DNA from 3 places in the Salmonella sp. HY31 genome. Region 3 is predicted to be linked to each of the others. Evidence: predicted binding sites of a transcription regulator. Region 3 holds the regulator's gene; each other region holds the start of a gene.
What was found. Region 3 encodes PhoB, which activates phosphate uptake and scavenging genes when phosphate is short. Its sites were predicted from a motif close to CTGTCATAAAACTGNCNNAT; they were not measured.

Region 1 (4,195 bases), 1.5 Mb from region 3:
GATTAACAATGATTCGCTTTGAACATGTCAGCAAGGCCTATCTCGGCGGGAGACAAGCGCTGCAGGGAGTGACATTCCATATGCGGCCAGGCGAGATGGCGTTTCTGACCGGCCACTCCGGCGCGGGGAAAAGTACCCTGCTGAAGCTAATCTGTGGGATTGAGCGGCCCAGCGCCGGCAAAATCTTCTTCAGCGGGCATGATATTACGCGCCTGAAAAACCGCGAAGTGCCGTTTTTGCGCCGCCAGATTGGGATGATTTTCCAGGATCACCATCTGCTGATGGATCGCACGGTCTATGACAATGTGGCGATACCGTTAATCATTGCCGGTGCCAGCGGCGATGATATCCGTCGTCGTGTGTCGGCGGCGCTGGATAAGGTTGGACTACTGGACAAAGCGAGAAACTTCCCGATTCAACTCTCCGGAGGCGAACAACAGCGCGTGGGCATCGCCCGCGCGGTGGTCAATAAGCCAGCGGTATTGCTGGCGGATGAACCGACCGGGAACCTGGACGACGCGTTGTCGGAAGGGATTTTACGTCTGTTTGAAGAGTTTAACCGCGTAGGGGTGACGGTACTGATGGCGACGCACGATATTGGACTTATCTCCCGTCGTTCCTATAGGCAGCTCGTCCTGAGCGATGGACATCTGCATGGAGGCCTGGCCAATGAATAGGCGCGACGCGATTAACCAAATCAGGCAGTTCGGCGGACGGTTGGATCGACTGCGTAAGTCTCGCGGCGGAACAGGCGGCGGGCGCAACGCGCCAGGACGCCAGAAGCCGACGCCGAAACCGAACTCACGTAAAACGAACGTCTTTAATGAGCAGGTGCGCTATGCCTGGCACGGCGCGCTGCAGGATCTGAAAAGCAAACCGCTGGCGACGTTTCTGACGGTGATGGTGATCGCCATCTCCCTGACGCTGCCCAGCGTCTGTTACATGGTCTATAAGAACGTCAACCAGGCGGCGACTCAGTATTATCCGTCGCCGCAGATCACCGTTTATCTGCAAAAAACGCTGGATGATGATGCGGCGGCGCGGGTCGTTGGGCAGCTTCAGGCCGAGCAGGGCGTTGAGAAGGTCAACTACCTGTCCCGTGAGGACGCGCTGGGAGAATTCCGCAACTGGTCGGGTTTTGGCGGCGCGCTGGATATGCTGGAAGAGAACCCGCTACCGGCGGTGGCGGTGGTGATCCCCAAGCTGGACTTTCAAAGTACCGCCTCGCTTAATACGCTGCGCGACCGTATCTCGCAGATTAACGGCATTGACGAAGTCCGCATGGATGATAGCTGGTTTGCGCGCCTGGCGGCGCTCACCGGGCTGGTGGGCCGTGTGTCGGCGATGATCGGCGTGCTGATGGTCGCGGCGGTCTTCCTCGTTATCGGCAACAGCGTGCGTCTGAGCATTTTTGCCCGTCGCGACACCATTAACGTGCAAAAGCTGATTGGCGCGACCGATGGCTTTATCCTGCGTCCGTTCCTCTACGGCGGCGCGTTGCTCGGTTTTTCCGGCGCGTTTCTTTCACTGATATTGTCTGAAATTTTGGTGATGCGTTTATCATCGGCGGTGACTGAAGTGGCGCAGGTCTTCGGCACGAAGTTTGATCTCAATGGCTTATCGTTCGATGAGTGCCTGTTGCTGCTGCTGGTCTGTTCCATGATTGGCTGGATCGCCGCCTGGTTGGCCACGGTGCAACATTTACGTCACTTTACTCCCGATTGATAAAATCGTGGTATAATCTTTCCCTGCAATGGGCTTCCGTTCGCAGGGAAAGAGTCCCTGTTGTCTCTTCCCCGCGCGTCATCTTTATGTCACAAGATTTGTGCAAATTATGCACAGTGTTACATTGAACTTGTGGATAAAATCACTGTCTGATAAAAGAGTGGGTGATATTCTCGTTGCTCATCGGCTTTGGCACGGTTGTTGCTCGCTGACGGTGCCAGGCAATACTGATTGAGAGGATTTGAATGACCAAAGAAATGCAAAATTTAGCTTTAGCCCCTGTTGGCAACCTGGAATCTTATATCCGGGCGGCGAACGCGTGGCCGATGTTATCGGCTGACGAGGAGCGGGCATTGGCTGAAAGGCTGCATTACCAGGGCGATCTGGAAGCAGCTAAAACGCTGATCCTGTCTCACCTGCGCTTTGTTGTTCATATTGCTCGTAACTATGCGGGCTATGGTCTGCCGCAGGCGGATTTGATCCAGGAAGGCAACATCGGCCTGATGAAAGCCGTACGTCGTTTTAACCCGGAAGTAGGCGTGCGCCTGGTTTCCTTCGCCGTACACTGGATTAAAGCAGAAATTCACGAATACGTGCTGCGTAACTGGCGTATCGTTAAAGTCGCAACCACGAAAGCGCAGCGTAAGCTGTTCTTTAATCTGCGTAAAACCAAGCAGCGTCTGGGCTGGTTTAATCAGGATGAGGTTGAAATGGTGGCGCGCGAACTGGGTGTTTCCAGTAAAGACGTGCGTGAGATGGAGTCGCGTATGGCGGCGCAGGACATGACGTTTGACATGTCTTCGGACGATGAGTCCGACAGCCAGCCAATGGCGCCGGTGCTGTATCTGCAGGATAAATCGTCTAACTTTGCCGACGGCATTGAAGACGATAACTGGGAAGAGCAGGCCGCCAACCGACTGACCGATGCGATGCAGGGGCTCGACGAGCGTAGCCAGGATATTATCCGCGCTCGCTGGCTGGACGAAGACAATAAGTCTACGTTGCAGGAGCTGGCCGATCGTTACGGCGTCTCCGCTGAGCGTGTGCGCCAGCTTGAAAAGAACGCCATGAAAAAGCTTCGCGCCGCGATCGAAGCGTAACTTCCCCTTCACGACCCGTAAAACCCTGGATGTAAATCCGGGGTTTTTTTGTTTTTATCATTGAGTTCGCTCACCCTGTCATTAAATTGTTATTCAATTGTCAAATTAACTATTCAAAAACTATCAAAATCGGGTATGTTTTAGCAGAGTATGCTGCTAAAGCACGAGCGGTAGGCCAATAATCGAAATAAAGTGCTGAACAATAACATCACAACACACGTAACAACCAGAAGAATGGGGATTATCAGGATGAATATGAAGGGTAAAACGTTATTGGCAGGATGTATCGCCCTGTCGTTAAGCCATATGGCATTCGCAGACGACATTAAAGTCGCGGTTGTCGGCGCGATGTCCGGTCCGGTGGCGCAGTATGGCGACCAGGAATTTACCGGTGCGGAACAGGCGATTGCCGATATCAATGCGAAAGGCGGTATTAAAGGCGATAAGCTCGTCGCGGTGAAATATGACGACGCCTGTGACCCGAAGCAGGCAGTAGCTGTCGCTAACAAAGTGGTGAACGACGGCATCAGGTATGTTATCGGTCACTTATGCTCCTCTTCCACACAGCCAGCGTCTGATATCTACGAAGACGAAGGCATCCTGATGATAACCCCGGCAGCGACCGCGCCGGAGCTGACCGCGCGCGGCTATAACCTGATCCTGCGCACGACCGGTCTGGACTCTGACCAGGGACCAACGGCGGCAAAGTATATTCTGGAGAAGGTAAAACCGCAGCGTATCACGATTATCCACGATAAGCAGCAGTACGGCGAAGGGCTGGCGCGCGCGGTGCAGGACGGTCTGAAGAAAGGCGGCGCTAACGTCGTGTTCTTTGATGGTATTACCGCCGGTGAAAAAGATTTCTCCACTCTGGTAGCGCGTCTGAAAAAAGAAAATATCGACTTTGTCTACTACGGCGGTTATCACCCGGAAATGGGGCAGATTTTACGCCAGTCTCGCGCCGCAGGGCTGAAAACCCAGTTTATGGGGCCGGAGGGGGTGGCGAATGTCTCGCTGTCTAACATCGCCGGAGAGTCTGCCGAAGGGATGCTGGTCACCAAACCGAAGAACTACGATCAGGTCCCGGCGAACAAACCGATTGTGGACGCCATCAAAGCGAAGAAACAAGATCCTAGCGGCGCGTTTGTCTGGACAACCTATGCGGCGTTGCAATCATTGCAGGCGGGTTTGAATCAGTCTGACGATCCGGCGGAAATCGCCAAATACCTGAAAGGCGCCACGGTCGACACCGTAATGGGACCGCTGTCGTGGGATGAGAAAGGCGATCTGAAAGGCTTTGAGTTCGGCGTATTTACCTGGCATGCGAACGGGACGGCGACCGACGCCAAATAGTCGTTAGCCGGATGGCG
Region 2 (4,195 bases), 370 kb from region 3:
CGCCATCGACGGCGTGATTTTATCGCCATACAGAATCGCTTTACCGTTAACGTTACGCGCCGCGCGACCTATGGTCTGAATCAGGGAACGTTCGGAGCGCAGGAAGCCCTCTTTATCGGCGTCCAGAATCGCCACCAGCGAGACTTCCGGCATATCCAGCCCTTCGCGCAGCAGGTTAATCCCCACCAGAACGTCAAACTCGCCCAGACGCAAATCGCGGATGATTTCCATGCGCTCCACGGTATCAATATCCGAGTGCAGGTAACGCACGCGCTCGCCGTGCTCTTCCAGATATTCGGTCAAATCTTCCGCCATCCGTTTGGTGAGCGTAGTGACAAGGACGCGTTCATTAATGACCGCACGTTGACGGATTTCGGAAAGCAGATCGTCCACCTGGGTTGCCACCGGACGCACTTCAATGATCGGGTCCAACAGCCCGGTCGGTCGCACGACCTGATCCACCACCTCATCACCAGATTTCTCCAGCTCATAGTTGCCAGGCGTGGCGGAAACATAGATGGTTTGCGGCACCAAGGCTTCAAACTCTTCAAACTTCAGCGGACGGTTATCCAACGCCGAAGGCAGACGGAAGCCATACTCGACCAGCGTCTCTTTGCGCGCCCGGTCGCCGCGATACATGCCGCCTATCTGCGGGATCGTGACGTGGGACTCATCCACTACCAGCAGTCCATCGGCGGGCAGATAATCGAACAAGGTTGGCGGCGGTTCGCCCGGCCCACGACCCGACAGGAAGCGGGAATAGTTTTCAATGCCTGAGCAGTAGCCCAGCTCGTTCATCATCTCTAAATCGAACTGCGTGCGCTGGCTTAATCGCTGCTCTTCAAGCAGCTTATTATTCGCCAACAGGACCTTACGCCTGTCCGCCAGCTCATCTTTTATCTCTTCCATCGCCTGCAGAATACGCTCGCGCGGCGTCACGTAGTGCGTTTTGGGATAGATGGTATAACGTGGCACCGTTGACTCTACCTGCCCGGTTAACGGGTCAAACAGCGACAGACGTTCCACTTCTTCATCAAACAGCTCAACGCGTAGCGCAATGTCGTCAGATTCAGCCGGGAAGATGTCGATCACTTCGCCGCGCACGCGAAAGGTGCCGCGCTGAAAAGCTTGATCGTTACGGGTGTATTGCAATTCCGCCAGCCGACGCAAAATTGCACGCTGGTCAATCAGCATTCCGACCGTCAGATGCAGCATCATTTTCAGATAGAGATCCGGATCGCCCAGCCCGTAAATAGCGGACACGGAAGCCACCACCACGACATCGCGTCGCTCAAGCAGAGCTTTCGTTGCCGACAACCGCATTTGCTCAATATGTTCGTTTACCGAAGCGTCTTTTTCGATAAACGTATCCGAACTTGGCACATACGCTTCCGGCTGATAGTAGTCATAGTAGGAGACGAAATACTCCACCGCGTTTTCCGGGAAAAACTCTTTCATTTCGCCGTAGAGCTGCGCCGCCAGGGTTTTATTGGGCGCAAGCACCATCGTTGGCCGCTGCAAGTCAGCAATGACGTTGGCAATGGTGAATGTCTTCCCGGAGCCGGTTACGCCCAATAGCGTCTGATGCGCCAGCCCGTCCTCCAGTCCCTCTTCCAGGCGACGTATAGCGTCCGGCTGATCGCCAGAAGGTTTAAAAGCGGAATTCAGTTTGAACGGTTTACTCATGGGCGGCTACCTGAAGGTGTGAGCGGGCAGGTGTATAATTTTACTCCTGGCGGTGAATATTGCCAATAAAAAATACTGGATGAAAAAACAGTAACACTTTAATGTATAGTGGCTATCGGCAAATAACCCACGCCGTCGCGAGGCAAAATGTAGACAGTCGCGGAATAAAATTCCAGCAGCATGCGGTTATCCCCAGACCAGAGTCTTTTTTAACATTTGTCAAGACGTATGATGAAAGTTTTATGTCAATGCCTCCCCCTTCCTTTACAACCATTGATTTTATATAACTCGCTGTCTAAAAAGGGATATTTTCTCAAGCCGTCTTTCGCGCCAATTTAGTCGCAGGCCGCGTCGCCTCTCGCTTACGTTGTGTTTTCTAACTCTAATACACAAGGTTATCCACAGGAATAGTGGATAACTGCTTCCAGCCCGTATCCCCTGCCGCCTGGCAAAATCAGCGCCGGACGTTTTCGCCGGGCGATAAAAAAAAATTATCGCTATTTTTGGCTGATTATTGGCTAACGTAGCGGGAAAAACTGATGCGTACACGCTCACATTTTGCACATTTTTATCAGGATGAAGCCAGGAGGGTCTGGCGAAAGAACAGCAGGATCGTCTGATCCTGCAAGAAGGCGGTTTTTAAGCGAGGTTATGACCGCTCCAGGGGGCTAAGATCAAGATACTGTCCTGTTGCAGCCTGAGAGGGGGAAACGCCCAGCCACGGAATTTCCCCTAATAGCGGGGCCGGTATGACGCGGCGAAGCGTAGCGAGATATTCACTATGACGCGCGCCCGGCGGCTGTACGTCGTTGGCTATCCATCCGGCAAGCGGCAACCCGGCCTGTTTTACCGCCAGCGCCGTCAGCATGGCGTGATTAATACAGCCCAGCTTGACGCCAACGACCAGAATCACCGGCAACCGCTCCGCCTGTACCCAGTCGGCAAACGTCAGTGTGGCAGAGAGCGGCGTAAACCAGCCGCCTGCCCCTTCTGTCAACACCCAATCTGCCTGCGCCTCCAGCGTTCGCAATCCGCGTGATAACACCGCCGCCTCTATCGTCCGGCCTTCGTCGGCGCTAACGATGTGGGGAGAGGTAGGCTCGGCAAAAGTATAAGGATTGATAGCAGAATAAGGTTGCGGCAGGCTGCTGTTACGCTGCAAGGCCAACGCATCGCTATTGCGTAGCCCGTCGGTTGTCATTTCGCTGCCGGAAGCGACGGGCTTATAGCCTACGGTTTGATAACCTAACTGCGTTGCGGCCTGCAATAAGGCGCAACTGGCGACCGTTTTACCGACTTCGGTATCAGTACCGGTGACGAAATAGCGTTTAGTCACGTTCAATCACTCCCATAAAAAGATGGTACGTCAGCGGATATTTCCCCTGCCGCTGCGGCCATGCCAACTGAATTTTTCTAAGCCGGGCGCGGGTTAACACATCAGACTCCCGCCCTTCATGAAGATGAGTGGCGCCAATTCCTTTGAGCGAGCGCATCGCGCTCAGGGCATCCTCAAACCACAATGTCATCGCCTGAGTATGACGATACGCCCGCCAGCCGCGTAGCGCGTGGTCAATTGCCTCTTCCGGCAAAAAGCTATTCGCGTGAGCGCGATTATCGACGGCCTGCCATGCCTGACGCAGTTCCGGCAACGATCCCTGGCACAACGTGGTAAATGCCACCACGCCGCCGGGCCGTACGACCCGGTACAACTCGCTCAACGCGTCGCGTAAATCACCGCACCACTGGACCGCCAGGTTGCTCCAGGCCAGGTCAAAAATGCCGGCGTCATGGGGAATCGCTTCGATATCCGCCAGCAAATAGTGATGCGCCGCCTTACGATCGCGCGCCTGTTGCAGCATCGGCAGCGAAAGATCCAGGGCAGTCACTTCGCTCCCCCGTTCACGCCAGTAACGGCTCATACGTCCGGGGCCACAGCCTGCGTCCAATACACTGGCAAAGTGACGGCCTGCCAACAGCGTCAGCAGCGCATCCGCGCTGTGTTGCTGCAAAGAGGCGTGCTGTTCATATTGCGATGCGGCCCGGCCAAACGCCGCCGCAATAGCCTGCTTATTCACCTGCGCCATGCAGCACCTCCAGCAGACGATCAATATCGCACGCTTCATGCGCCTGCGTTAACGTTAAGCGCAGGCGCGCCGTACCGACAGGCACCGTCGGCGGGCGAATCGCCGTCGCCCAGCATCCTTGTCGACGCAGCGCCTCCGCCAGGCGCAGCGCGCGGCTGTTATCGCCCACCATTAACGGCTGGATGGCACTATGGGCATTCAGTAGCGTAAATCGGGACGCGTTAACGCCCGCCCGAAAGCGCTGAACCAGAGCGGCGAGTTTTTCGCGCCGTTCACAACCTTCATCGCTACGGATCACGGCCAGCGAGGCGCTTAACGCCTGCGCCTGCGCGGGGGGCATACTGGTGCTGTAAACCAGATGACGGGCGAATTGCAGCAGATAATCCGCGACGCTTTCCGAACAGAGCACCGCGGCGCCGCTGACG
Region 3 (4,195 bases):
CTTTACCAATCGGCGTACTGAGGCTGTCTACGCCGCCGCCGACTTTCGCCAGCGCCACAACGGTAAGAACCGGTAGACCCACGGCGGTAATCAGAAAGCCAATAGCGGCTGTCCAGACGTGTTCACCCGCCTGCAAACCGACCATAGGAGGAAAAATAATATTGCCTGCGCCAACGAACAGCGCAAATGTCATAAAGCCCAGGGCGATGATATCGCGCGATTTTAACTGATGGGTCATAAAGTCTTACTGCCTGTGGATGGTGATGTTGTAAACATTAAAATTTTTGCCTTTCCCGGAGGATTATAAAGCGGCGTTTTTTATCAATTTCAGCGGGAAAAACTCCCGGACCGATGCGGCGAAGAATTGTTTTTCGATTTACCGCGCAAATGCAGCCGTAATGACAGCACCTGGAGCGCAATTTAAACGCTTATAACGTTTTAAAGCAAGGTGGGATCTAAAAACCAGATGAATATAGCGATATGAAATTTACAACCAGAATAAAACACCATTCTCATGAAAAAGTTATGGCTAATCATGCGAACAAAAAACCACCAGACGTTGAAAGTTTCAGCGCCCCCGCATTAACTGCAAAGAAAATAAGCCAGCATCCGCTGGCTTATGGAAAGTTATACTTACGAAAGGTAATTAGACGCTATTTTTGGCAATTAAACGTTCCGGCAGAACAAAGCTAAATCGCGTTCCTTTACCAGGCAAACTGTCGACTTCAAGGCGGCTTTCATGATGATTCAGCGCATGTTTCACAATCGCCAACCCCAGGCCGCTGCCGCCCGTTTGACGCGAACGCGCTTTATCGACACGGTAGAAGCGTTCGGTCAGACGAGGAATATGCTCAGCGGCAATCCCCGGACCGTTATCTTGTATGCAAAACTCAGCGCCATGCGCGACATGTCGCCAGCTCACCGTAATATGCGTTCCCGCCGGCGTATGGTTTACCGCGTTATACACCAGGTTTGAGATCGCGCTGCGTAGCTGCTCTTCGTTGCCCAAAACGCTAAGACTATCGTCGACCTCAAACGTAAAGGTATGCTTCTGCTGGCTGAGCGTCTGCGCTTCACGCTCCACGATCCGCAGCATCATCGGTACATCCACTTTTTCATTTAATAACAGCGCCGGGGCCGCCTCAATTTTAGACAACGTAAGCAATTGTTTTACCAGCCCTTCCATACGATACGTTTGCTCGCGCATCGTATGCAGCGCTTTCTCTCGCGTCGCCCCCTCCAGCGCCTGTTCCTGCATCATTTCCAGATAGCCTTGCAATACCGTCAATGGCGTACGCAACTCATGGCTAACGTTGGCGAAAAAGTTACGCCTGGCGCCTTCAAGCTGATGCATTTGCGTCACATCGCGCGCCACCATCAGGAGTTGTTTATCGGTATAAGGCATGACACGGATCTCCAGGTGCCGCCCGGTATTCAGCACCAGATGAAGCGGACGGGTGAAATCACGCGTTTTTAAATACTGGGTAAACTCCGGGTAACGCAGCAGATTGAGAATATTCTGCCCGCTGTCATCCGGCCAGCGTAGCCCCAGTATCTGTTGCGCCAAACCGTTACACCAAAAAATGCCGCCCTCTTCTGTGGTCAGTACCACTGCATCAGGCAGCGACTCCGCGCCGCTGCGAAAACGTTTAATCAGGTTCCCCAGCTCGCGGCGGCGCTTCTTATTTCGCAACTGCATCTGGTGTAAACCGTATAACAGCGGCTCCCAACTTCCCCGTCCCGGCGGCGGCGTCATACTTCTGTCGACCCACAGCCACCAGGAGAGGCGCAATAAATTCCAGAAATGCCAGGCAAGCAGTCCCGTCACCGCCGCCAGTAAAAACCACGGCAGATAACCAAAAAAAGCGCTAAGGATAAGCGCGGGGATGCAACAGAGCACCAACTCCAGCACCAGCCTTTTCCATGACAGCCGTTCCAGCACGCGTCATACTCCCTCAAGAATGGAAAGCCTTCTCCGCCAGAAGCCTGTGATCTACTGGCGGAAAAGGCATTAAAAGCGGGTCGAAAAACGATACCCTGTCCCGCGTACCGTTTGCACCATCCGGTCGTGGCCGCTGTGCTCCAGCGCCTTACGCAAACGGCGAATATGCACGTCGACCGTCCGGTCTTCAACGTACACATTGGTGCCCCAGACATGGTTGAGTAGCTGTTCGCGACTATAAACCCGTTCCGGATGCGTCATAAAGAAATGGAGTAATTTAAATTCGGTCGGCCCCATATCCAGTGGGCTGTCGCCGGTCATCACGCGATGAGAGCCAGGATCAAGGCTCAGTCCCTGCATCTCGATCACCTCTTCGACCGCCATCGGTGAGATACGCCGCATAACGGCCTTAATGCGCGCCACCAACTCCTTGGGGGAAAACGGCTTGGTAATGTAATCGTCGGCGCCGGTTTCCAGCCCGCGCACGCGATCTTCTTCCTCACCTCTCGCCGTCAGCATAACCACAGGAATATCCCGGGTCATGGCTTCACGTTTGAGATGTTTAATAAACTGTAACCCAGACCCGCCGGGCAACATCCAGTCAAGAAGGATGAGATCCGGCCAGGGTTCATTAAGTTTATTCACCGCACTGTCATAATCTTCGGCTTCTACGGGCTGAAAGCCATTTTGTTCGAGCACGAAGCACACCATTTCACGGATCGGCGCCTCATCTTCTACGACCAGAATACGTCTCGCCATAATTTGCCCTGTTAGTCGTTAGTTATCAATGCCGCGCCATTATGCGTCAGATTTATGACAGATTTATGAAAAAAAGGGGTGGTATTGACAGCATGTTGATGATTTATGACACCGTTGAAACATTGCATTACCGTCTACTGGCGGTAAATTGCGCCCAAAAATGGAGGGGATGACGTGTATAATCCCGTTCACGCTTTTTTTGCATGGAACTATTATGCGCATCCTCCATACCTCTGACTGGCATCTGGGACAAAATTTCTACAGTAAAAGCCGCGCCGCGGAGCATCAGGCTTTTCTGGACTGGCTGCTGGAGACCGCGCAGTCCCATCAGGTGGATGCCATTATTGTCGCAGGCGATATTTTTGATACCGGTTCGCCGCCAAGCTATGCCCGAGAACTTTATAACCGTTTTGTCGTTAATTTACAGCAAACAGGCTGTCATTTAGTGGTGCTGGCCGGTAATCATGATTCCGTTGCCACGCTTAACGAGTCACGCGAAATTCTGGCGTTTCTCAATACAACCGTGATCGCCAGCGCGGGCTATGCGCCGCAACTACTTCATCGCCGCGATGGTTCTCCCGGCGCCGTACTGTGCCCCATTCCCTTTTTGCGCCCGCGCGACATTATTACCAGCCAGGCGGGGTTGTCCGGCAGCGAGAAACAGCAGCAACTCCTTCATGCGATTGCCGATTATTATCAACAGCAGTACCAGGAAGCGTGCCTGCTACGCGGCGAACGGAAGTTGCCGGTTATCGCGACGGGGCATTTAACCACCGTCGGCGCCAGCAAAAGCGATGCGGTACGCGACATTTATATCGGTACGCTGGATGCCTTTCCGGCGGAGCATTTCCCACCAGCGGATTATATCGCATTGGGACACATTCACCGCGCGCAATGTGTCGGCGGCACAGAGCATATCCGCTATTGCGGCTCCCCCATCGCCCTCAGCTTTGATGAGTGCGGCAAAAGCAAATGCGTGCATCTGGTGACCTTCGACCAGGGGAAATGGCAAAGTACCGAAAGTCTGGCCATCCCCGTTAGCCAACCATTGGCGGTTTTAAAAGGCGACCTGGCGTCAATTACCGAACAGCTTGAGCAGTGGCGCGGCATTGAGCAATCGCCCTCCGTCTGGCTGGATATTGAAATCACCAGCGATGATTATCTACATGATATACAAAGAAAAATACAGACATTAACGGAGTCGCTACCGGTAGAAGTATTACTGGTGCGTCGTAGCCGCGAACAGCGTGAACGCTCGCTGGCGAACGAACGGCGGGAAACATTAAGCGAGCTTAGCGTGGAGGAGGTTTTTGCGCGGCGGCTGGCGCTGGAAGCGTTAGATACCCCGCAGCGCGAGCGCCTGAATCAGCTCTTTTCCAGCACGCTCTACGCGTTGAATGAGGAGCATGAGGCATGAAAATTCTCAGTTTGCGTCTGAAAAACCTGAACTCGCTGAAAGGAGAATGGAAGGTCGACTTTACCGCCGAACCGTTT

Region 1: a site for PhoB is predicted at 1,799-1,818, ahead of rpoH (RNA polymerase sigma factor RpoH). Genes of this name have one in related genera too.
Region 2: a site for PhoB is predicted at 1,916-1,935, ahead of uvrB (excinuclease ABC subunit UvrB). Genes of this name have one in related genera too.

What each region holds. Positions count from the first base shown of each region.
Region 1 is NZ_CP170479.1:275,060-279,254, forward strand. Features, by position in the region: gene ftsY (signal recognition particle-docking protein FtsY) at 1-6, shown strand, start outside; gene ftsE (cell division ATP-binding protein FtsE) at 9-677, shown strand; gene ftsX (permease-like cell division protein FtsX) at 670-1,725, shown strand; gene rpoH (RNA polymerase sigma factor RpoH) at 1,971-2,825, shown strand; gene ACE15A_RS01280 (branched-chain amino acid ABC transporter substrate-binding protein) at 3,075-4,178, shown strand.
Region 2 is NZ_CP170479.1:3,191,840-3,196,034, forward strand. Features, by position in the region: gene uvrB (excinuclease ABC subunit UvrB) at 1-1,686, opposite strand, end outside; gene bioD (dethiobiotin synthase) at 2,336-3,022, opposite strand; gene bioC (malonyl-ACP O-methyltransferase BioC) at 3,015-3,770, opposite strand; gene bioF (8-amino-7-oxononanoate synthase) at 3,754-4,195, opposite strand, start outside.
Region 3 is NZ_CP170479.1:3,561,610-3,565,804, forward strand. Features, by position in the region: gene brnQ (branched-chain amino acid transporter carrier protein BrnQ) at 1-238, opposite strand, end outside; gene phoR (phosphate regulon sensor histidine kinase PhoR) at 647-1,942, opposite strand; gene phoB (phosphate response regulator transcription factor PhoB) at 2,012-2,701, opposite strand; gene sbcD (exonuclease subunit SbcD) at 2,916-4,118, shown strand; gene sbcC (exonuclease subunit SbcC) at 4,115-4,195, shown strand, end outside.